DNA from 2 places in the Isoalcanivorax indicus genome. Region 2 is predicted to be linked to the other one. Evidence: predicted binding sites of a transcription regulator. Region 2 holds the regulator's gene; the other holds the start of a gene.
What was found. Region 2 encodes FNR, which switches genes on or off when oxygen is low (the NO sensors DNR and NnrR bind a similar motif). Its sites were predicted from a motif close to TTGATNTANATCAA; they were not measured.
Positions count from the first base shown of each region.

Region 1: a site for FNR is predicted at 2,842-2,855, ahead of DKW65_RS10775 (OmpW/AlkL family protein). Genes of this name have one in related genera too.

Region 1 covers NZ_QGMP01000001.1:2,366,840-2,378,995, reverse strand. Annotated here, with positions in the region: gene DKW65_RS10795 (RHS repeat-associated core domain-containing protein) at 1-209, shown strand, start outside; one part of gene DKW65_RS10785 (IS3 family transposase) at 1,081-1,333, shown strand; one part of gene DKW65_RS10785 (IS3 family transposase) at 1,333-2,168, shown strand; gene DKW65_RS10780 (glycine zipper family protein) at 2,367-2,723, opposite strand; gene DKW65_RS10775 (OmpW/AlkL family protein) at 2,925-3,536, shown strand; gene nadC (carboxylating nicotinate-nucleotide diphosphorylase) at 3,584-4,432, opposite strand; gene DKW65_RS10765 (amino acid carrier protein) at 4,419-5,774, opposite strand; gene DKW65_RS10760 (DUF1631 domain-containing protein) at 6,103-8,439, shown strand; gene ampD (1,6-anhydro-N-acetylmuramyl-L-alanine amidase AmpD) at 8,482-9,054, shown strand; gene ampE (regulatory signaling modulator protein AmpE) at 9,051-9,938, shown strand; gene aceE (pyruvate dehydrogenase (acetyl-transferring), homodimeric type) at 10,153-12,156, shown strand, end outside.
Region 2 covers NZ_QGMP01000001.1:1,553,510-1,565,665, reverse strand. Annotated here, with positions in the region: gene DKW65_RS07130 (acyl-CoA dehydrogenase family protein) at 1-162, opposite strand, end outside; gene DKW65_RS07125 (hypothetical protein) at 231-725, opposite strand; gene yaaA (peroxide stress protein YaaA) at 792-1,580, shown strand; gene DKW65_RS07115 (sll1863 family stress response protein) at 1,585-1,887, opposite strand; gene DKW65_RS07110 (crotonase/enoyl-CoA hydratase family protein) at 1,999-2,889, shown strand; gene DKW65_RS07105 (universal stress protein) at 3,139-4,113, opposite strand; gene fnr (fumarate/nitrate reduction transcriptional regulator Fnr) at 4,110-4,829, opposite strand; gene hemN (oxygen-independent coproporphyrinogen III oxidase) at 4,962-6,338, opposite strand; gene DKW65_RS07090 (sulfite exporter TauE/SafE family protein) at 6,417-7,145, opposite strand; gene ccoS (cbb3-type cytochrome oxidase assembly protein CcoS) at 7,138-7,323, opposite strand; gene DKW65_RS07080 (heavy metal translocating P-type ATPase) at 7,311-9,731, opposite strand; gene DKW65_RS07075 (FixH family protein) at 9,728-10,276, opposite strand; gene ccoG (cytochrome c oxidase accessory protein CcoG) at 10,224-11,594, opposite strand; gene ccoP (cytochrome-c oxidase, cbb3-type subunit III) at 11,594-12,156, opposite strand, start outside.

The DNA.
Region 1 (12,156 bases), 810 kb from region 2:
AGAATTGCATGAAGTCAGAGTCGAGTGGTAGTGCTCTTTGCAATCTCATCCCCGGAAAGGAAGTAAAACCTTTCGGGATACCAATCCAGATCAATCCTGCAAAGCGCGCATGTCAGGTGGCCAGCAAAGGCATAAAATGTGATATGGAATGCTCTGATTTTTGCAGGTGTGAATGCCCTCCCTGTGGCGACAGTCCTTATCCAGATTAATTGATTTTTTTGGTGTTGTTTATATGAAATGCCATGTGCTTAGGAATGTTTTTTATGTTGCGGCTTCATTTTTGTATGCCTTTGTCTTTGAGAGGTTGATGTCTGCATATTATTCATTTAGTCCGAACCTTTTTGGGTGGCCTCCGTTGGGGGTGATGCTGTGCGTGATGGTATGCTCTGCATTATTCTATTTTCTCATGGAATTGTCTCGTTCTGGGTACTCCTTGTTTTTCTCGTTTTTTTGCTCTTTCTCATCTTTGGTTTATTTGTACTTTGTAATACCAGGTGACTATGGCATACTTTTTATTAGGTCTCTAATGCACCTTGATTCATTTTCCAGTATTTTGTTTATATCTTTCATTCCTTCTTTTTTTGTTTTATTTTCTGGCACGTCACCTGTAAAAAAATGAAGGTGTAGAGTGTTATTCTACCAGCAGCACCGAGGGCAGCTATATAATAAGGGGTTGATGCTTTCAACAAGCCTAGACACCCACCATTTAGCCAATGGTTGACATTCTTTCTGGCATTAGGCTGATGCACCTCGCCCTGGAAGGTGTTTAGGCTTGGTTATGACAGCAAGGAGGCCGTCATGCCCAGAGCACGAAGCCAGCAGGTGTTGCTGGATGCGACGCCGTACTATCACTGTATCAGCCGCTGTGTGCGGCGCGCCTTTCTCTGTGGTGAAGACCACTTCAGCGGCCATTCCTAGGCGCATCGCAAGGCGTTGGTGGTGGAGCGCGTGGCGGAGCTTGGGGAGGTGTTTGCCGTGGATGTCTTCGCCTATACCGTGATGTCGAATGGTAATCCCCCCGAAAAGTAAGGGTGCTCAAAAGTAGAATTTTCTCGTAACCTATGACGAAGGAGATTCTGCATGAAGAAGTCACGTTTTTCGGACAGCCAGATACTGGCGATCCTCAAGCAAGCCGAGTCCGGGGTGCCGGTGCCGGAGCTGTGCCGTGAGCACGGCATGAGCAGCGCCAGCTTCTACAAATGGCGCGCCAAGTACGGCGGTATGGACGCCTCCCTGATGGCACGCCTGAAGGAGCTGGAGGATGAGAACCGGCGCCTGAAGAAGATGTATGCCGAGGAAAGGCTGAAGTCCGAGCTGCGCAAGGAAGCCCTCGAGAAAAAGTGGTGAAGCCTTCCCTGCGACGCACGCTGGCGAGGGAGGCTGTCACCGAACGTGGCGTTAGCATTCGGCTGGCCTGCGAAACCTACGGCATCAGTGAGACCTGCTACCGATACCAGCCACTGCGGAGCGACGAGAACGCCGAGATCGCTGACTGGCTGGTTCGGCTGACCGCTAATCAGCGTAACTGGGGATTCGGCCTGTGCTTCCTGTTCCTGCGCAACGTCAAGGGTTACGGCTGGAATCACAAGCGGGTCTACCGCATCTACCGGGAGCTGGAGCTGAACCTGCGTATCAAGCCGAAGAAGCGCATCGTACGGGAGAAGCCAGAGCCGCTGACAGAGCCTAGGGCCATCAACGAATGCTGGTCGATGGACTTCATGCACGACCAGCTTGAGGATGGTCGCAGCTATCGCCTATTCAATGTGCTGGATGACTTCAACCGCGAAGGCCTGGCCATTGAGGTGGACCTGTCCTTGCCCTCGGAGCGGGTGATCCGCGCACTGGATCAGATCATCGAGTGGCGGGGCCAGCCCCGGGCGCTGCGCTGCGACAACGGCCCGGAGTACATCAGTGGCGCCTTGTCGGCCTGGGCGCTGCAGCGCGGCATCCGGCTTGAATACATCCAGCCGGGAAAGCCTCAGCAGAACGCCTATATCGAGCGCTACAACCGGACCGTACGCTACGACTGGCTGGCGCAGTATCTGTTCGGATCCATTGAACAGGTTCAGGAATTTGCCACGCGATGGCTTTGGACTTATAACAACGAACGGCCGAATATGGCCTTGGGAGGCATTACCCCCAAACAGAAGTTGGCCATGGTGGCCTGATTCTACTTCTGGGTGCCGTTAAAAAGGGGGGGATTACCCTATCGCTCATCGGCTGCTAGCTGCAGGCAGTAATGATAACCGGCTGCCGTTGTCGGCACTGGCATGCCGCAAGTCCATTGCCCCAGGTGGGCAAACACACATAGCAAAGCTGAAAAGCCGAGTGCCTGAACCGGCGTTTGACTCCAGCTTAGTCACCACCTAATTCAAAACCCGATACCCCCTCCCCGTCATACAATTCCGCATCACCCGCCGCTTCTCCTGCTCCGCATCCCCGGCCCGGCTTGCGCCGCCAATCACGGCGCCACCGCCTGCGCCGCGTGCGGCGGAGCTGCGATTTCCGAAGATCGCGCCCAGAGCGCCGCCAACAATAGCACCGCCCACAGCCCCTTCGGCGGCGTCACCGCCGGTAGAGACTTGAGCAGCGATGCGCTCGCAATCCGCCAGGTCGCGCTGGTAGGCGGCCTGATCAACGCCCTGGTCATCAACAATGATGCGTTTGGATGAAGCGCAGGCTGCCAGGCTGAGGGCGGCAGCAATCACAAGCAGGTAGCGCATGGCGCGGCTCCGGTTCCGGGTATCTGGATTCATCATATATGGACTGGTGTTACAGGCCGAAGGTTTCCTGATCTGTGTCATGGTTTTTCCATGATTCAGCGGTCCCGCGACGCTCGCCTTGATCCGGGTCAACGTTGCACGCGGGGTGCCCGCCCATGCTGTCTCCGCCCGCTGTCGGGTATCAGGAAAAGGAGAAACAGCATGAAGATGGGCAAGTATCTGCAACTCACGCTGGTCAGCACGGCAGTGCTTTTTTCTGGCGCGGCTATGGCCGGGGACTGGATTGTGCGGGGCGGGGTGCACCATATCGAGCCGTCGTCGGACAACGGTCAGGCGGCGGGGATGGATCTGGATATCGGCAGTAATACGCGCCCCAGCGTCAGCCTCACCTGGATGGCCAGCGATCGTGTGGGGGTGGAGGTGCTGGGTGCGGTGCCGTTCCGCCACAAGATTGATCTGGAAGGAGTGGGTAATGTGGGTTCCACGCGGCATCTGCCGCCCACGGTGTCGGTGCAGTATCACTTCCTGCCGGGGGCGATGATCCAGCCGTATGCGTCGGTGGGTCTGAACTACACCCGCTTTTTCCACACGCGCACCACGGGGGCCTTGTCCGGCAGCCGACTGAAACTTGAGGACTCCTGGGGGCTGGCGGGTCAGGTGGGGGTGGATGTCCCGCTGAGTGAGCGCTGGCTGGTCGGCGCGGATGTGCGCCATATGGATATCGACAGCGATGTGAAGCTGGATGGTGCCAAGGTAGGCAAGGCGAATATCGACCCGTGGGCCTATGGGCTCTACGTGGGCTATCGCTTCTGAGAAAAAAGTAGCGGGGCACTCGGGCTGATACCGGGTGCCCCATCGGGTCACACCAGCCGCAACGACAAATCAATCGCCCGCACATGCTTGGTCAGTCCGCCGATGGAAATATAATCCACGCCGGTTTCTGCCACGCTGCGCAGGGTGTTGTCGTCGATGCCGCCGGAGGCTTCCAGTTTTACCTTGCCCGCCACCTGCGTCACCGCGCGGCGCAAATCCTCCAGGCTGAAATTGTCCAGCATGATCACGTCGCAGCCGCTGGCCAGGGCTTCGTCCAGTTCGCGGAAATTCTCCACTTCCACTTCCACCCAACGGTGCGGATACAGCTCGCGGGCGCGCTGCACGGCGCCGGTGATGGAGCCGCAGGCGGCGATGTGGTTCTCCTTCAGCAGGAAGGCGTCATACAGACCGATGCGGTGGTTGGCGCAGCCGCCGCAGGTCACGGCGTATTTCTGTGCGGTGCGCAGGCCGGGCAGGGTCTTGCGGGTATCCAGCAGGGTCACGCCGGTGCCGGCGACCATGTCGGCATAGCGTTGGGCGCTGGTGGCGGTGGCGGACAGCGTTTGCAGGAAGTTCAGCGCGGTGCGTTCACCGGTGAGGAGGGTGCGGGTGCGGCCCTGCAGGGTGAACAGCAGGCTGTCGGCGGCCACGCGGTCGCCATCCTGATGCTGCCAGTCGATGGCGATGCGGCCGCCGAGCTGGGCGAAGACTTCATCCACCCAGGCGGTGCCCGCCAGGGTCATGGGTTCGCGGGTAATCACGCGGGCGCTGGCTTCGGCCTCCAGCGGAATCAGTTCGGCGGTGATATCACCGCTGCCCACGTCTTCATGCAGGGCGCGGCGCACCTGTTCGGGAATGTCGGCGCGCACCCATTCGGGCATCTCAATGTGGCTCATTGCGGAAGAACTCGTGTGTCAGTTTGAGGATCACCGGGCTCAGCAGGAGCAGGGCGATCAGGTTCGGGATGGCCATCAGGGCATTGAGGATGTCGGCAATGCCCCAGACGATATCCAGGCTCAGCAGGGCACCGGCCGGAACGGCAGCCACCCAGAGCACGCGAAAGGGTACCACGGCGCGGTCGCCAAACAGATACTGGGCGCAGCGTTCGCCGTACAGGCTCCAGCCGAGCAGGGTGGTAAAGGCGAACACGCCCAGGGACAGGGCGACCACCATCTGGCCGAGCTCGCCGAAGCTGGCGGAGAACGCCAGGGCCGACAGCGGGGCCCCGGTGGCGCCGCTTTCCCAGGCGCCGGTGACGACAATCGCCAGGCCGGTGATGGAGCAAATAATCAGGGTGTCAATAAAGGTGCCGAGCATGGCCACGCTGCCCTGGCGCACCGGGTGGTCGGTGGTGGCCGAGGCGTGGGCGATGGGGGAACTGCCGAGCCCGGCTTCGTTGGAGAAGATGCCCCGGGCAACGCCGTAGCTGATCGCCGCCCACACGGTGGCGCCGGCAAAGCCGCCCGTAGCGGCGGTGCCGGTAAAGGCGCTTTGCAGGCACAGCATGACGGCGGCGGGCAATTGCGGGGCGTGCATGAGCAGTACGAATGCGCCCAACGCCAGGTAAATGGCGGCCATCAGGGGCACCAGGGCGGCCGCGATATTGGCGATGCGGCGGATGCCGCCCAGGATGACCAGCCCCACCAGCACGGCGAGCACGCTGCCGGTCAGGGCGGGGGCAATGCCGAAGCTGTCCTGAAAGCCGTCGGCCACGGAATTGGCCTGCACGGTATTGCCGATGCCGAAGCCGGCAATGGTACCGAACACCGCGAACAGCACGGCCAGCCAGGCGAAGCGCGGCCCCAGGCCGTCGCGGATGTAGTACATGGGGCCGCCGATATACTGGCCACGGCTGTCCTGGCGGCGGAATTTCACGGCCAGCACGGCCTCGGAATACTTGGTGGCCATGCCCACCAGGGCAATCAGCCACATCCACACCAGCGCGCCGGGGCCGCCCCAGTGAATCGCGGTGGCCACGCCCGCGATATTGCCGGTACCCACGGTGGCGGCCAGAGTGGCGGCCAGGGCCGAGCGCGAGCCGATGGTACCCTCGCCCTCGCTGCCGCGAATCAGCTGCCGCAGGCCAAAACCCAGGCGCCGCAGGGGCAGAAAGGCCAGGCGCAGGGTCAGGTAGAGCCCGGTGCCGCCGATCAACAACAGCATCGGCGGGCCCCAGGCCCAGCCGGACAGGGTCTCCAGCACAGCGGTGAACTGCTCCAGTGTAGTGGGTTGTTCCATGGGTGTGGTCCCTCAGATGTCGCTGCCGCCCCGGGCGGCCCCCCTGCTCGCCGTGGGGCGGGCCACGGCAGGCGCAAAGGCCTGAGCCTATTGGAAATTGCCGAACGGGGGAAGCTGGGCCTCAAGGATGTCTGTTTGCACGTTCGTCTGGTTACAGAGCAGATAACTACTGAAATATGCGTAGGTTGATAACTCGTTCATAATTCTGGCCTGGTCGGCGTGCTAGGCTGGTTGTCAGTTTCCCAAAATCGGCAGAAAGCGACGCAAACCCGCACTCTCTCTACAAACGCTGTGCAAAGTTTGCGCCCGCTAACCCCGGAGAGCACTCATGAAGAAGGTTGCCCAACTCAAGCCGGTCAAGGCTGCGGCATCCGCTCCCGACGCCCTGCGTCAGTTGCCGCGCCCGCTGGAACAGGTCCAGCAGCGTACTGGCGAACTGCTGGGTAAATACCTCGCGGGCATGCTCGATGGCGCCGATGACACCCTCTTTGATCTGGCGGAATCCGCCACCGATACCGACCGTGACCGCTACTTCGACGCCATGCGCGAGCTGCGCGTGAAGCGGGCGGGCATGGAAACCGGCTTCCGCCAGGCCCTGCATAACAGCTTCCGCACCTTGCTCGACAACCCGGCCGAGCAGCGCGTGCTGGATGATCAGGATATTGATATCGACAGCCTGACGCTGGTCAACGAAGACCAGCTGGAAACGGGCGTGGCGATCGACAACATGGCGCGCCGGGTGCGTGGTCCCTGTGAGCAACACCTGCGCGCCTTCAATCACCGCCTGGAATACCTGTTCGAGGGGCGGCGGGAATTCGGGGAGCGCGGTAACCCGCTGGAGCCACGCCAGGTGGCGGAGTGCTTCCATACCTGTGTCGAGAAGCTGGATCTGGACATTCGCAGCAAGCTGATTGTCTTCAAGCTGTTCGAGCGCATGGTGCTGTCGGAAATCGGCTTTGCGGTGAGCGAGGCCAATCAATTGCTCATCGATGCTGGCGTGCTGCCGGACATGAAGGCGCCGCCGATCCGCCCGGCCCGGCAGCCCGGTCAGGCGCGCACGGGGGGCGGGGGAGCCGCCGCAGGCTCGTCAGGCGGGGCGGGCGATGCGGTGGTGGATAACGGCCAGGTGTTCGGCGTGCTGCAGGAGTTGTTGTCGGCCATGCGCAGTATGGGCGGCGGGGCGCCGTCAGCCGGAGCTGCCGGGGCGTCTGGTGCATTGCCCGCAGGTATGCCCACAGGCGGCTTCGCGCCAGCGGTCTCGGGGCCGACCAACATGGCGGTCATGCACAACGGGGTGCCGTTCGTAAACGGTGCGCCGCTGGCCACGGGCACCCAGGTCAATGCGGTGAATTCCGAAGACCTGCTGCAGATGCTGAATCGTCTGCAGCGGGTGGAGCGCTCGCTGGAGAGCGCCGCCACCCCGGGCGCGCTGGACGAAGTGGATGTGCGCGCCGAGCTGTCCGGCCTGCTGGAGAGCGAGATCGGGGCGGATGCCGTGCATGCGCTGGACCAGGCGGATGACGATGTCATCAACCTGGTGTCGATGCTGTTCGATTTCATTCTGGACGACCAGGGGTTGTCCACCGACATCAAGGCCCTGCTGGGCCGCTTGCAGATTCCGCTGTTGAAGGTGGCGATTGCGGACAAGACCTTCTTCAGCAATGACGATCATCCTGCACGGCAGCTGCTCAATACCCTGGCGCGGGCCGGCGCCCAGTGGAGCCCGGATCAGGGCACCGAGGATGCGCTGTATCAGCAGATCGAGCAGTCCGTGTTCAGCATTCTCAATGATTACGATGAGGACGTGGCCCTGTTCGGCACGCTGCTGCGTGACTTCGAGGCTTTTTTCAGCCAGCAGAGCGCTCGCACGGAAAGGGTCGAGGCACGCATTCGCGAAGTCGAGGAAGGGCGCGCCCGGGCCGATGTCGCGCGACTGGCGGTGACGGCGGCGCTGGATCAGCGCATGGCGGGGCGGCAACTGCCGGACGTGGCGGTGCGCCTGCTGCGTCAGGCCTGGCAGCAGGTGCTTTACCTGACGCATCTGCGCGAAGGCGAAGACAGCGAGGCCTGGGCCCGTGATGGCAAGGTGGTGGATGCCGTGGTGTGGAGCGTGCTGCCCCACCGGGAGCAGGCCGCGCTGGAGCGTTTGCGCGCCCTCAGCCCGAAGCTGCTGAACAGCATCAAGGCCGGCCTGGAGCGCATCAGCTACGACGTGCTGGAAGCCAACAGCCTGCTGATCGGGTTGCAGACCGTGCACGATTCCTTGCTGCGTGGCCTGGAAACCGAACGTGTGGCCGTGGCGGCCGAGCAGCCGGTGGTGGAGGCCGAGGTGGCCGTTGCGCCGGTGGAAGAGGAGCTGCGCTTGCCCTCGGATCACCCCCAGGTGCGTGCCCTGCGTGGCCTGCGTCCGGGGCAGTGGGTGGAATTTGCCGAAGGCGACCAGCCGCACAGCGGGCAGCGCTGCAAGCTGGCGGCCAATCTGCGCGGCGGTGACAAGCTGGTGTTCATCAATCGCCGGGGCATCAAGGTGTGCGAACACAGCGCCATGAGTCTGGCCGTTGCGTTGCAGCAGGGGGCCGCTAAACTGATTGAGGACAGCGCCCTGTTCGACCGGGCGCTGGAAGCCGTAATCGGCGATCTTCGCAAGTTGCAGCAGCGCACCTGAAGCACGCCCGTGCCGGGTGCCCTGCCCGGACCAGGATGGCGTGTGTTCACTCTCAGCAAGCACTGGGTCGATCAGGCCCGTCACATTCCCTCACCCAATGCCGGCGAGCGTCCGGACCCGGCGGATATTTCCCTGATTGTGGTGCATAACATCAGTTTGCCGCCGGGCGAATTCGGCGGGCCGCATATCGACGCGCTGTTCAGCAATGACCTGTCGCCCGATGCCCATCCGTACTTTGCCGAAATAGCCCACCTGAAGGTGTCGGCGCATTTCCTGATTCGCCGCGATGGCCAGCTGAACCAGTATGTCGCCTGCGACCGGCGCGCCTGGCATGCTGGCGAGTCCGCCTGGCGCGGGCGCAAGAATTGCAACGATTTCGCCATTGGTATCGAGCTGGAAGGCGCCGATACTGTGCCCTTTACGGCGGCGCAGTATGATGTGCTGGTGCCGCTGGTCCAGCTGTTGCGCAGGGCCTACCCAGGTATCGCAGCAGATGCGATAGTGGGGCATGAACACATCGCGCCGGGGCGCAAGACCGACCCCGGCCCGGCATTTGACTGGGACGGGCTGTGGCAACGTCTGGCCGCCAGCCCGGGGGAGAACAGGACGTCATGAAACTGGTGGTATTGCTGGTGGTACTGGCGCTGCGGCGCCTTGATTTTGCCTGGCCGGGCATGTTCCTGCGGCGCGAGCGTTTCAGCGAGGCGCTGGCGCCGCTGCGCGACCGGGTCGATGGCATTGGCCTGCCTGCAGTGGTGCGCTGGGCGCTACTGGTGCTGGTGCCGGTGGCGGTGGTGGCACTGCTGCTGTGTCTGCTGCACGGCTTTCTCTGGGGCTTGCCGGGCTTTATCGCGGGTGGCGTGCTGCTGCTCTGGCTGCTCGGAGCGGAAAGCGAATTCCGTCAGCAGGAGAGCCTGCTGGAGCGTGGCCGGATGAACGACCCGGATGCCTTTTCCGAGGCCGCCGAGCGGCATTTCGGACTGGCCGGTGACGTGGACGACATCGGTGACGCCGAGCAGCCTGATTATTTCACTCGTCTCTACCGGCGCATCCTGCGTCAGGACGCGCGGCAATTGTTCGCCACGGTGTTCTGGCTGATCGCGCTGGGCTATTGGGCGGCGCTGCTTTATGTGCTCAACCTGACACTCGTGCGTGAGGAAGCCCTGGATGAGACGGCGCCGGAGCCGAGCCCGGCGCGGCTGATGCATACCGCCCTGTTCTGGTTGCCGTCGCGTCTGCTGGTGCTGTGCCTGGCCCTGGCGGGCAATTTTGGTCGGGTGGCCGATGCCGTCTCCGGCCGGGTCTGGAAACTGGATGACGGCGAGGCGCTGCTGGACGATGCCCTGGAAGGCGCGCTGGAAAAACCGGACCCCTCGGCGCAGGCACAAGATCGCTTGCAGGCCGGTGTCGACCGGCTTGAAGAATTGCAGGGCGTCTTGCTGCGTTGTCTGGCGATCTGGCTGATTCTGGCCGCTATCTGGATCGTGATCACCGGATAAGCGCAATGACCCGAAGTATCACCCCGGTGTTCGCCTGAAGTCGCATTGAGTCGCCCGGGTCGTTATCGTAATGTTTTACGCGGTCTGCCTACCCGGCAGACCGCGTTGCAGGATCACGCTGTTCGCACTGTATCAGCGAGGGTCCGACTCTGGTTGCCGGTCGGGAAGAACCCCGACCGGCTACGTCGGTGCAGCGAAAAAGGACGCAATGCCCATGGCAACACCGTTTATTCCCGGCCATTTTTTTGATGACAACGACCCGGCCGAAACCCGGGAATGGTTCGAGGCCCTGTCCTCGATCGTTGAGAACGAAGGCCCCGAGCGCGCCACCTGGCTGCTCAATCGCCTGACCGATGTGGCCCAGTCCCAGGGCTTGTATCGGGCTCACTTGCACACCCCCTATCTGAATACCATCAGCACCCGTGAAGAAGCGCCGTTCCCCGGTGACATGTTCATGGAGCGCCGTATTCGTTCGCTGGTGCGCTGGAATGCGTTGGCCACCGTGATGCGCGCCAACCTGAACGATGATGAGCTGGGCGGCCATATCGCCTCGTTCGCGTCGTCGGCCACGCTCTACGATGTCGGCATGAATCATTTCTTCCGTGCCCCCACCGACGGGCACGGCGGCGACCTGGTGTATTACCAGGGCCACTCGGCGCCAGGCATTTACGCCCGCGCCTTCCTGGAAGGGCGTCTGAGCGAAGAACAGCTGGATAACTTCCGCCGCGAGGTCGATGGCAAGGGCCTGTCCTCCTATCCACACCCGTGGCTGATGCCGGATTTCTGGCAATTCCCCACGGTGTCCATGGGGTTGGGTCCGATCCAGGCGATCTACCAGGCCCACATCATGAAGTACCTGGAAAACCGCGAGATGATTCCGTCGCAGCGGCGCAAGGTGTGGGCGTTTCTCGGCGACGGCGAGATGGACGAGCCGGAATCCCTCGGCGCCCTGTCGCTGGCCGGGCGCGAGCATCTGGACAACCTGATCTTTGTGGTCAACTGCAACCTGCAGCGGCTCGATGGCCCGGTGCGCGGCAACGGCAAGATCATCCAGGAACTGGAGGGTTTGTTCCGGGGGGCCGGCTGGAACGTCATCAAGGTGGTCTGGGGGCGTCTGTGGGATCCGCTGCTGGAGCGTGATACCGAAGGTGTACTGCGGCGCCGCATGGAAGAGTGCGTGGACGGCGAATATCAGGCCTACAAGAAGAACGGCGGCGCCTATACGCGTGAGCATTTCTTCGGCAAGTATCCGGAGCTTGCCAAGCTGGTGGAGCACCTGTCCGACGAGGAGATCTACCAGCTCAATCGCGGCGGCCACGACCCCTTCAAGGTGTATGCGGCCTACCATCAGGCGGTCAATCACACTGGCCAGCCCACCGTGATTCTGGCCAAGACGGTGAAGGGTTATGCCACCGGCGCGGGCGAGGCGACCAACAAGACCCACCAGATGAAAAAGCTGGATCTGGACAGCCTCAAGGATTTTCGCGACCGCTTCAACATGCCGTTCTCCGACAAGGAACTGGAGAAGCTGCCTTACTACCGGCCGGACGAAGACAGCCCGGAACTGCGCTATCTGCGTGAGCGTCGAGGCGCGCTGGGCGGCAGCGTGCCGGTACGGCGGCGCAACTCGGAAAAACTCGAAGTGCCTGATGTCGGCCTGTTCGGCAACTTCCTGGAGGGCAGTGGCGACCGGGCCATTTCCACCACCATGGCCTTCGTGCGCATGTTGTCCTCGCTGATCAAGCAGAAAGGCATCGGCGACCGGGTGGTGCCCATCGTGCCGGATGAGGCGCGCACTTTCGGTATGGAGGGTATGTTCCGGCAGTTGGGCATCTATTCCGCAGGCGGGCAGAAGTACGAGCCGGAGGACGCCGGGCAGGTCATGTATTACCGCGAGGACCGGCAAGGCCGGATTCTTGAGGAAGGCATCAACGAAGCCGGTGCCATGTCCGGCTGGATGGCGGCGGCCACCAGCTACAGCCATCACAATTTCCCGCTGGTGCCGTTCTACATCTATTACTCGATGTTCGGCTTCCAGCGCGTTGGTGATCTGGCCTGGGCGGCCGGTGACATGCAGGCGCGCGGCTTTCTGCTGGGCGCCACCGCCGGGCGGACCACGCTCAACGGTGAAGGTTTGCAGCATCAGGATGGCCACAGCCATCTGCTCTCCAGCACGGTGCCGAACTGCATCAGCTACGACCCGACCTACGCCTTCGAG
Region 2 (12,156 bases):
TGCCAGCCAGCCCAGCTCGGCAAATTGCTGCCACAGGGCAGGGTGCAGCCCTGCGCTCTCCTTGAGCAGCGCCCGGCGCTGTTCGAATGCATGTTGCTGACGGACAAAACGCTGGGCGCTGTCACGCAGCATCTGCTGGAATTCACTGAGCTGAAAATCCATCGGGGTTCCTTGTGATGATCCATCGTGATGACCAATTGGTCACAACGATAGCGACACGGCGCGCCGAGTCAAGGACGACGACGACGGTCATTGGCATAACCGCTCACGGATTTGATCTCAAGACGCCAATCATGGGGGCCATCCACGGTCCCGGGCGGCGGCTGGACCATCTGCGACCAGGGCAGGCTGGCACCGGGAGGGACATGCTGGCGCAGGGTCAGCCTGTCTTCACCCAGGGTTTCACAGACGTCGTCCACGCAGCGTTCAAGCAGCGCGCGGGCTTCCACGCGGGCCAGCGGATGCGGGCTGCCGTTGTTGACCCGACCCTGCAAACGAACACCGATTTCCATGCTACGGCTCTGTTCCAGGGTCAATGTCACGTCATCCGGGGAGACCTGGACCATGGCCTGGTCACGGCTGTGCCAGACCCCCAAACCGAACATGAGCGCGCCAATCAGCACGGCGATCAGTGTGAAGATGAACAGTCGCCGGTCGATGCGCCAGCTCGCCCAGAGCACAACGGCTATGGCCACCAGGCCGACAAGAACAAGAAGAATGCGCATGTGAGAACCCCGGTCCTTTCACGTTCATTTGCTATACTCCGCTGCAAATCGGAGATGAGGTTTATCATGCTGATAGTTGTATCACCTGCCAAGACACTCGACTACGAATCTGATTTTCCATCGCTGGCCGGCCAGCGTATCACGCGGCCGCGCCTGCTGGAGCATAGCGCCGAACTTGTGAAGGACCTGCGCACCCTGACGCCGGCCGATATCAGCGAGCTGATGAAAGTCAGTGATCGTATTGCGGCGCTGAACACGGCCCGCTTTACCGAGTGGCAACCGCAAATGGACCGCAATAATGCCCGGCCTGCTGTTTTTGCGTTCAAGGGGGATGTCTACACCGGCCTGGATATCGATCAATTTGACGGCAGTGCCCTGGCGAGGGCGCAACAGCGCCTGCGCATCCTGTCCGGCCTTTATGGCCTGTTGCGGCCACTGGACATGATGCGCCCTTATCGGCTGGAAATGGGCACGCGGTTTGCCAATCCCCGTGGCAAGGATCTGTACGCCTTCTGGGGTGATCGCATCACCCAGCTGCTGAATCAGGACCTGAAACGGGCCGACAGCGAGGTATTGATCAATCTGGCGTCAAACGAATACTTCAAGGCGGTGCGCCCCAAGAGCCTGGATGCGCGTATCATCACGCCCGTATTCGAGGACGAAAAGAACGGCCAGTACAAGGTCATCAGCTTCTATGCCAAGAAGGCGCGCGGGCTGATGGCGGCCTGGATACTGCAGCATGATATCGACAGCCCGGACGCGCTGAAGCGCTTTGATGTGGCGGGCTACCGCTTCCACGCTGCCGGATCACAGGGCGATACCCTGGTGTTCCGGCGTCGCGAAGCGGCAGCCTGAGTGGTCAGTCGTCGTCGCGGGGTTCGAATTCGGAGCGCGCGCTGAGCAGGCCAAGCCGCAACCCTTCCCAGGCCAGCTCCAGGCCATCGCGGATGTCTTCCAGGGCGTGCTCGCCCTGTTCCTCAACAGCATCCAGCTTTTCCCGCAATACCGCGCGGCGCGCCTGAAGGTCTTCGGCGCGCTCCTCGCCGCGCTCACGCAGCTCCTCCCGCAGATCCTGCAAACGATGCCGGAAGCGATCAAGCTGGTATTCCCAGTCCTCAAGCTTCTGATTCAGATTGCGCACATATTCGCTCGGACGGGTCATGGTGCTCTCCAGATGTCAGTGACAGTATGGGTCCAGCTTATCGACCCGGGGCATGGCCGTATTGACGCAGGTCATGCCTTGCCACGCTGATTTCGTAAATGAGGAGGCTCCATGACGGGCTTTGCGACACACGATCTTGAGACGCTGCGTTATGAGGTGGAAGACGGCATCCTGACCCTGACATTGCATCGCCCCGACCGGCTCAATGCGTTCACGGACACCATGGCCGAGGAGCTGATTGCCGCGCTGGACGCGGCCGATGCGGACGACGATATCCGCGTGATCATCGTGACCGGGGCCGGGCGGGCCTTTTGCGCGGGGGCAGACCTGGGCAAGGGCGCGGCCACCTTCGACTACGATGCCCAGACGGGTGCGAGCGGTGGAACGCCGGACTGGACGCAACTGCGCGACACGGGTGGCAAGGTGACGCTGCGCATGTTCGCCTGCCACAAGCCGATGATCGCGGCGATCAATGGTCCGGCGGTGGGCGTTGGGGCGACCATGACGTTGCCGATGGATATTCGTATTGCTGCGGATACCGCACGCATGGGTTTCGTCTTCTGCCGCCGGGGCATTGTGCCGGATGGGGCGGCGAGTTGGCTGCTGCCGAAGGTGGTCGGGTTGCCGCAAAGTCTGGAATGGGTGCTGAGCGGTCGGGTCTTTTCTGCGGAGGAGGGCAAGGCGGGCGGCCTGCTGCGTTCGCTGCATCCGGCGGATGAACTGATGAAGGTGGCGCGCGAGCTGGCGCGGGAAATCGCGGACAATACGTCGGCGGTGTCGGTGGCGCTGTCGCGCCAGATGCTGTGGCATATGGCAGGGGAGCCGCATCCGTGGCGGGCGCACGAGATCGAGAGTCAGGCGATTTACTGGACGGGGCGTTCGGCGGATGCCAAAGAGGGGGTCATGTCCTTTATCGAAAAACGCCCGCCGGCGTTTACGCTGTCCAGTGCTACGAATATGCCGCCGGGGTACCCTTGGTGGCCTACGCCCGAGAAGGATTGAGAGTCTGGGTGGGGTGCCATTCTTGTCGGTTGTGGTGGTGGCCCTCGGAGGGCGGGTAAGGGTTTTCTGGACACGCCGTAAACCCGTCCATGGGGGCTCTCGTTCGGCATCCATGCCTCTCGAAGGTCCAGAAAACCCTTACCCGCCCCCCGAGGGCCGTCACGCGCAGCCCGGTTAACAACTTCCAAGCCAAGCGAAAGTCTGGTTCTTGCATCGGGCTACGACGTCCCCAAAAAACAACAGCCCGACTCAATCCTCATCGTCGTCGTCTTCGAAATCAGGAATATTCCACGGCGTTTCAAAATCATCATCCTTGACCACCAGCAGGTCGCCACGGGCATTGCCGGCGATCTTTTCGGCGGTGCTGCCGAGCAGCAGGCGACGTACGGGGCCGCGGTGAACGGTGCCCACCACCAGAAGAAGCGGACCGTTGCGTTGCTGGAAGTCGGCCAGGGCCTCTGCCGGGCGTCCTTCAAGCAGGACCTGGGCGTCGGCGTCCAGACCGGCTCGCTCGCACAGCTCAGTGAGCCGCTGCGCATAATAGTCACGCAAGGTATCGGTATTGCCGATATAGCTGGGGATGGCTTCGCCAGCGATCAGGATCAGGGTTTCGTCCGGGTGCTCGACCACGTAGCTGAGACGCAGGTCGCTGTCGAGGGCGTCGCTCATGTCGCGGGCGGCACGCACGATGGTGGCATTCAGTCCGGTCAGTTCGCCGCTGTCGTGTTCCGGGTCCACCGCGGCCAGCACCGGCATGTCGTCCGGCCAGGCATTTTCGTCCACACACAACACAGAGCAGGGCGCCTTGCGAATCAGGTGCCAGTGGCGGGGCGTCAGCCACAAACCGCGAAGGCCGCGATCGCGGCCATCGGAATGCACCACCAGCAGTTGCGGGTCGGCGTCCAGAATCGCTTCACGCAAGGCATCGTATTGATCGTCGTCCCAGAGAATGCGGGTACTGATGCGTTCGCGTTCCGCTTCATCAAGATCCTGTTCGGCCAGCAGGGCTTCCACCCGGGCCTCCCAGGCATGGCTTACGGCGTAACGGGCGCCGGCCAGGCGGTTCTCGTCATCGCCGATGCGCCGCACCAGAGCCGGGGAGTAGCTGTTGACGCAAACGATCAGCGGGGCGTCGAGCCCGAAGGCGATGCGCAGACCTTTGTCGAGGGCGGGTTGACTGGCTTTGAGCTGATCATCGAGCAATACGAAAACCGGTTTGGTCATCCCTGTTTCTCCAGAATTTCCTGGGGGGCTGTGCCGCACAGGGCACCCCGATCGAGGATTTCGACTTCGCGACCTTCAACACGCAACAGACCCTGTTGCTGGAAGCGGGTAAAGATGCGGCTGACGGTTTCGACCGCCAGACCGAGGTAATTGGCGATGTCGTAACGGGACATCGGCAGACGGAAGGCGCTGCCCGACAGCCCGCGACGTTTGTGCCGCGCCGAGATGGAGAGCAGCAGGGCCGCAATGCGATCGTCCGCAGATTTCTTGCTGACCAGCAGATGCAGTTCCCGGTCCGCCTGGATTTCGCGGCTCATCAGACTGAAAAAATGATGCTGCAACGTCGGAATCCTTGAGGACAGATACTCGAAACGCTCGAACGGAATTTCGCACACGGTGGCCGTGTCCAGGGCCTTGGCCGATGAGACGTGGTGGGCGGTGCTGATGCCGTCCATGCCGACGATCTCCCCGGGCAGGTAGAAGCCGGTGACTTGCTCCTCGCCTTCCTCGGACACGGAATAGGTTTTCAGGGCGCCGCTGCGCACGGCGTAAACCGCATCGAAGGGGTCGGCCGCGCGATACAGATGCTCGCCGCGTTTCATCGCGCGACCGCGACGAATGATGTTGTCCAGTTGCTCGAGTTCGTCCGGCCGCACTGCCAACGGCAGGCAGATGGGGCTCAATGAACAGTCGTTGCAGGAAACGCGACCTGACATGGTGCTCGACCCTTTTCGTGTGACGACGATTCCAGCATCGGGGCTGGCCGTCTGGTGTTGGCTATGAACCAGTCTGACCGTCACTTTACGCCTCCTTCCAGGGAAATTCACGCGCCGGAACCGTCCGGCAGTTCAGATAATACGGCTGAAGCGGCTTTGTGTCGGGCCGTGGCCGCTGTACTGGTCAAAGACCATGGCGACCGCGCGGGCCAGGAGTCGGCCCTGATCGGACAGCCGCAGCACATCGCCATCGCGCCACAGCAGGCCGTCCTGGATCATTGGCGCCAGGGCGGCAATTTCATCAGCAAAACAGTCTTCTGCATCAATGCTCCAGCGCTGGCTGATACGCGCCAGATCAAGCTGCATGTCGCACAGCAATGTCATGATGACATCACGGCGAATTTCATCCTCACGCCCCAGCACGAAGCCGCGCTCCAGGGGCAGCAGGCCATCTTCCACTGCCTCCCGCCAGGGGTCGATCTGCTTCTGGTTCTGGGCATAGAGCCGGCCGATCTGACTGATGGCCGAAACGCCCATACCGATCAGGTCAGCATCGCCATGCAGCGAATAGCCCTGGAAATTGCGGTGAAGCTGACCCTGTGCCTGGGCACGGGCCATGGCGTCGTGGGGACGGGCAAAGTGGTCCATGCCGATCAACTGGTAGCCCGCCTGCTCGAACAGGGTGCCGGCGCGGGCCAGCATGCGCAGCTTTTCCGATGGCGCAGGCAGGGCAGCCTCTTCGATCTGCCGCTGTACCTTGAAGCGGGCGGGCAGGTGGGCGTAGTTGTACAGGGACACACGATCCGGATTGAGGGCCACCAGCTGTTCGACAGTGCGCGCCAGGCTGGCCTCCGATTGCCAGGGCAGGCCGTAGATCAGATCCACGCTCACGGAACAGAACTCGAATTCACGCAGGGCATCCAGGGTGCGGGCGATCAGTTCAACGGGTTGCACGCGATTGACCGCGCGCTGCACGCGAGGGTCGAGATCCTGCACGCCCAGGCTGGCACGATTGAAGCCGAGGCCGCGTAGCAGGGAAATACGGGCGCGATCCACCGTACGCGGGTCCAGTTCGATGCCATAGTCCCCCCGATCATCCTCCAGCAGGCGGAAATGCCGCGCGGTGCGGTACATCAGCTTGGTTAACTGGGCGTCGTCCAGGAAGGTCGGTGTGCCGCCGCCCCAGTGCATCTGTGTCACCGGCCGCTGGCCGTCGATGTCACGGGCGCGCAGTGCCATTTCAGCGAGCAGATCCTCGAGGTAGTCAGCGCCACGCTGCCGGTTGGCCGTGACAATGCGATTGCAGGCGCAGTAGTAGCAGACCGACTGGCAGAAGGGGATGTGGGCATACAGCGACAGGGGCCGCCGGGCGGCATTTCCCTCGGCCACCGCCTGTTCGTAGTCCTGGGCGGTGATTTCCTCATGGAACGCCAGCGCCGGCGGATAGGAGGTATAACGCGGGCCCTTTCCGTCGTAGCGGCGAATCAGGTCAGTGTTCCACTCGGTCATGAAGCCTCCGGGGTGTAAGGGGGGCGCTTTAGATGAAGCGATGATCGCAGGCCGGATGCCCGGGCATGTTGACGTGTATCAATGGTGATGCGTGTGGTCATGATGCGGCGCCGCATCCGCGTGACCGGCATGGTCATGACCGCTTATGGCCTGCCAGGTCAGCAGGGCGGCCATTAATACCGCGAGGGCGGCCGCTACGTGGCGCCCGCGTGGCCCACGCAGGGCGGCCAGGCTGCCGCCAATGACCCCGGCGGCCGCGACCGGCGGCACGGTAATCAGGCCAAACGCGAGCATCAATGCGGCGCCGGTGAGTGGCGAGGCGGCGCCCAGGCTGAGGGCCAGGGCGGCATACACCAGACCGCAGGGCAACAGCCCCCAGGCCATGCCGAGCAGCAGGGCGCGCAGTGGTGTGTTGACGGGCATCAGGTGTTTCAGGGCCGGCTGAACCCGTCGCCAGAGGTGTCGCCCCAGCCCCTCGACCCAGCGCAAGCCGGCGCTGCGCCCGAGCAGATAAAGCGCGAGCAGGATCATGATGATGGCGGAGATCAACAGCGGCACACCGTGCAGGGCAGGGGGCAGACTCAAGGCGGCACCCAGCAGTCCCATCAGGGCGCCGAGCAGGGTGTAGGTCAGCACCCGGCCACTGCCGAACAGCAGTTGCCAGTGCCACAGGGCAGGCCCGCTGCGTTGGTGCTCGGGCACGGAAAACGTGGTCGCCATGGCCATGCCGCCGCACATGGCTACACAGTGAGCGCTGCCGGCAAAGGCCATCAGGATAATGCTGGCGAACAGCATGCTGTCACTCATGGGAATCTTCCGGCCGGGTCTTGTCAGGCGTTCTGTGCTGGTCGTCATCGAACAGGATCCGCCAGGCCGGCGCATCCAGGTCATCAAACTGGTCACGGCGCACGGCCCAGAAGAAGGCCGCGATGGCCAGCCCCAGTACCACCAGTGCCAGCGGAATAAGCAGGATCACGATTTCCATGGGGACGCCTCGCTATCGGGGGCCTGCCAGCGCATCAGACGACCGGCATTCCAGGACACCAGCAGGGAACTGGCCGACATGCCAATAGCAGCCAGCCAGGGCGGGATCAATCCGACGACGGCAAAGGGGATGGCCAGGGCGTTGTATCCCAGCGCCCAGGCGATGTTGATGCGCAGCGTGCGGCGGGTCGCGCGTCCGAGGTGGTGCAGCCAGGGGATCAGGCGCAGATCGGGGCGCAGCAGGTACATACCGGCGGCATCCCGTGCCAGCGCGCTGCTGTCCGCCATGGCCACTGAGCAATCGGCCGCTGCCAGGGCGCGGGTGTCGTTGACCCCGTCGCCGGTCATCAGCACGCGATGACCGCGAGCCTGCAGTTGCTGTATCCAGTTCAGCTTGTCCTCGGGCTGTTGTGCCGCGCGGGGCGCATCGATGCCCACGGCCTGCGCCACCGAGGTCACTGCGGCGGCCTGATCCCCCGAGGCGAGCAGGGGGGTCATGCCGAGGCGGCGCAGGGCCGCCACTGCGGCCGGGGCCTCGTCGCGCAGACGGTCCGCCAGATCGAAACGCATCACCGGTTGACTGTTGTGACCCTGGAGGTAGAGCGCCACGGAGGTCACACCCGGCCCCGACGCCGCCTCACCTGGCGCGGCCTGGATAACCCATGATGTCTCCATGACGGTTCCCGCCACGCCCTCCCGCTGCTGACGGAAGTTGCTGACCGGAAGCGGGTCAGCCAGCGTACTCAGGGCCCGCGCCAGAGGGTGGACCGCCGACTGCTCCAGGGACGCCGCCACCTGCTTCAGGGTCTGTGCTGGCCAGCGTTTATCCAGATGCGCGATGGTCTGTACCTGGAAACGGCCCTCTGTCAGGGTGCCGGTCTTGTCAAACAGGGCACGGTCGACGTCCGGCAGGGCCAGCAGCTGCAGTGGCCGCGCGATCAGTACCCCGGCGGCCAGCGCGCGAGCGCGCGCCGCGCTGACGGCGAGCGGGGCGGCCAGCGCCAGGGCACAGGGGCAGGTGACCACCAGCACGGCCAGCGCATATTGCAGCCCCTGGGCCAGGCCGGCATCACGGTGCCACCAGAGGGTAAAGCTGGCCAGTACCAGTGTGCCGGCAATAAACCAGGGCACCACGGCGCGCGCATAAAGATGCAGCCGCGATTCCTCCGCCTCGCTGGCGTCAAGCAGGGCGCCCAGTCGCGCGACCCGGCTTTCCCGCGCCGGGCCATTGGCCAGCATCTCCAGTTGCCCTTCCAGCACACGGGTACCCGCCAGCAACGGCGCACCGCTGGTGCGGCGCACCGGCACCGCTTCGCCGGTGAGCACGGCTTCCTCAACCAGGGCCTCGCCCGCGCAGACGGTACCGTCCACCGGCACCCACTCCCCCTGTTGCACGCGCAGGCGGTCGCCAGCGGCGAGCAGATGGGTGGCCACCGGCTGCCAACCGTCGTCGGTGCGACGCAGGGCCAATGCGGGCAGGCTGTCGGCCAACTGGCTGTGGGCCTCAGCCACGCGTAACCGCTGGCGTTGCTCAAGCCAGCGACTGATCAGCAGGAAGAACACGAACATCGCCAGGGATTCGAAATAGATGTGACCGACGCCACTGACCAGCGCGACCACCGAGCCACTCCAGGCGAGTCCCAGGGCCAGGGCCACCGGCACATCCATGGTCAGGGTGCGGGCACGCAGCGCCTGCCAGGCGCCGCTGAAGAACGGCCAGCCGCTGTAGAAGATGGCCGGGGTGGCGACAATAAAGCTGGTTAACCGGAACAGCGCGGCATAGACCTGCTCGACCTCGTCGAAGGTGCCGATATACAGCGCAGTGGAATACATCATCGCCTGCATGCTGCACAGGCCCGCCACCAGAAGACGACGCAACAGGGCGCGGTGCGCCTCGCGGGCTACTGTCGCACGGCCATCCCGGCTCGGCAGGGCAGGCCGATAACCCAGTTGTTGCAGACGCTGGGCAATCTGCCGCGGGGTCACCTGGGTCGGATCATGGCTGACATGAAGCCGGGCGCTGGCCAGATTCAGACGAACCTCGGTGATCCCGGGCAGTTGCTTGAGTCCGTTTTCAATCAGCCAGACACAGGCGGCACAGTGCAGCCCTTCAATGCGCAGCGTCAGCCGCGTGTCGCCCGAGGCGGTGGGTTGCAGATAGCCCGCCACCAGTTCGGGCACCGAAAAGGGCGCCAGCACGGCGTCATCCGATTGTTCACGATCCGGCACCGGGCTGGCGTCGGTGCGGAAACGATAATAGTCCCCCAGACCCAGGGCATGAATGCCCTCAATGGCCGCCGCGCACCCCGGGCAGCAGGCCGGTTTGTCACCTTCTGGCGTGCGCGCCAGCGTGATACGACCTGTCGCGGGTGTACTGCAATGCCAGCACAAGGGCGCCGCGCTGTTCATTGCGGGCTGCCATCTGTGGCATCCAGGGACAGCCCGGCGTCCACGGGTACCACCGTCTGCCGCGACAGGCGCCAGTGACCGGCATCCGGGGTCAGGGTCAGGTTGTAACGCCCGGCAGGCAATGGCGCGTCGGCCACATAGGTGCCCTGCTGCGTAAGCCGGAAGGTGAGCGCCACATCCCGCGACGCCATGGTCGGGTGACGCAAGGCCAGCTCCAGCGAGGCGGGCAGTGCCAGCGCTGCATCGCTGTGCAGTTGCAGCTGTGTTTGCGCCGCGCCACCGCTGAGCAGGACACGGATACCCAGCGCCTCGGCCATGCGTTCGGCGGCCATATCGCGGTTGATCCCACGGCCATCCCGGTACCAGGTATCACTGACCACGTCATCCGCGTTGGAAAAGGCGACGTAGACCAGCGTCAGGCCGGCGACAACCGACCAGGCGAGGATGGCCAGGACCAGCCAGACAAAGGCGTGCCGATACCAGGAACGGGTGTCAGTCACGCGGGGCGATAAAGCGGGATTCCCGCGCGCGGTGATATCGCGCATGGTCGTCGTCCTCCAGAGTGAAGCGAATGGCACCGGTGTTGACCCGGTGCTGATAAGGGTCATAACCCAGCGTCACCGGCAGAATGCGGCTGGCGCCGGGTTCCAGTACCAGTTGCTGCTCGCCGTGGCGCCATTGCAGGCCCTCAGGCGCCTGCAGACCGATCAGCACTGTGCGTGCCTGCTGGCTGCGGTTCATGACACGTAACTGGTAACTGTTTTCGATGAAACCGTCACTGGCGGTGCGATAGAGCTGACCGCGATCACGAATCACATCAATGCCCAGAGGCACGCGCGTGGCCAGTGACCAGGCCAGCAACAGCGCCATGACGGCCAGCAGGGCCGTGTAACCGAGCAAGCGAGGACGGAGCAGTTGTACAGGCTGTCCTTCCAGGGCATTTTCCGTGGTGTAACGGATCAGTCCGCGTGGCTTGTGGATCTGGTCCATGACGTTATCGCAGGCATCAATACAGGCGGCGCAGGTAATACACTCGTATTGCAGGCCGTTGCGAATATCGATGCCGGTGGGGCACACCTGCACGCACAGATCACAATCAATACAGTCCCCGGCCTGCTCGTCACGACGACGTTTACCGCGCTCGCGCGGTTCGCCACGCGCTTCGTCGTAGGAAACGATCAGCGTATTGCGGTCGAACATGGCGCTCTGGAAGCGGGCATAGGGGCACATGTAGATGCACACCTGCTCGCGCAGCCAGCCCGCGTTGAGGTAGGTGATCGCGGTAAAGAATGCAATCCAGATGATTTCCCACTGGCCCAGATCCCAGACGAAGGCGCGCCATACCAGGCTGTCGATGGGAGTGAAGTAGCCGACAAAGGTGATCCCCGTGAGCGAGGCCAGGGCCCACCAGAGCAGATGCTTGCTGCCACGGCGCAGCAGCTTTCGGCGCGACCACGGTGCCTTGTCGAGCCGCTGGCGTGCATGGCGATCGCCTTCGGTGAAGTGTTCTATCCAGGTAAAGAATCGCGTCCAGGTGGTCTGCGGGCAGACGTAGCCGCAATACACCCGGCCAGCAAACACGGTGGCCACAAACAGCATGAAGGCAAGCAGGATCAGCAGCCACGACAGCAGGATGAAATCCTGTGGCCAGAAGGTGATGCCGAAGACATGGAACTGTCGGGCGGGCAGGTCAAACAGCACCGCCTGACGGCCGTCCCAGGACACCCATGGCAGCAGAATATATGCCCCCATGGTCAGCCACACGGTGATATCCCGAAGCCGCTGGAAACGGCCGGAAACAGCGCGAGGGTGAATCGCCTCGCGCTTCTGGTAGAGCGGGATACGCGCCGGGTTGCCGGACATCAGTGATCGTCATCCTGTAGCGAAAGACTGTAGACATAGGCGGTGAGCACATGAATCCGCTCTGGCGACAACAGGCCGGCATGACCCGGCATGTGGCCAAAGCGACCTTCGCGCAGGGTTTGCGCAATATCTTCGATGCGCCCGCCATACAGCCAGTTGCCGTCGGTCAGGTCCGGGGCACCAAACTGCGGATTGCCGGTAGCGTCAGCACCGTGGCAGGCGGTGCACATGGCAAAGCGCGGTGCGGCGCGGGCTATGCGCTCGGCGACGTCGTCACGCTCGGCCAGTTCCTCGCGGCTCAGCGCGGCGACATACCAGGCCATGTCGAGAATGCCGTCTTCGCCGCCCAGCATCGGGCCAAACGCCATCATGTTGGCGCGTCGGCCCTCGCTGATACTGATGCGAATCGCCTCCGGGGAGCCGCCCCATTGCCAGGCGCGATCCGTCAGGTTGGGATAGCCGCGCCCACCCCGGGCATCGGCACCGTGGCACATGGCGCAATTCTGCATGTACAGCCGTGCGCCGACCTCGAGCACCTCGTCATAGGCCACCAGTTCTTCCA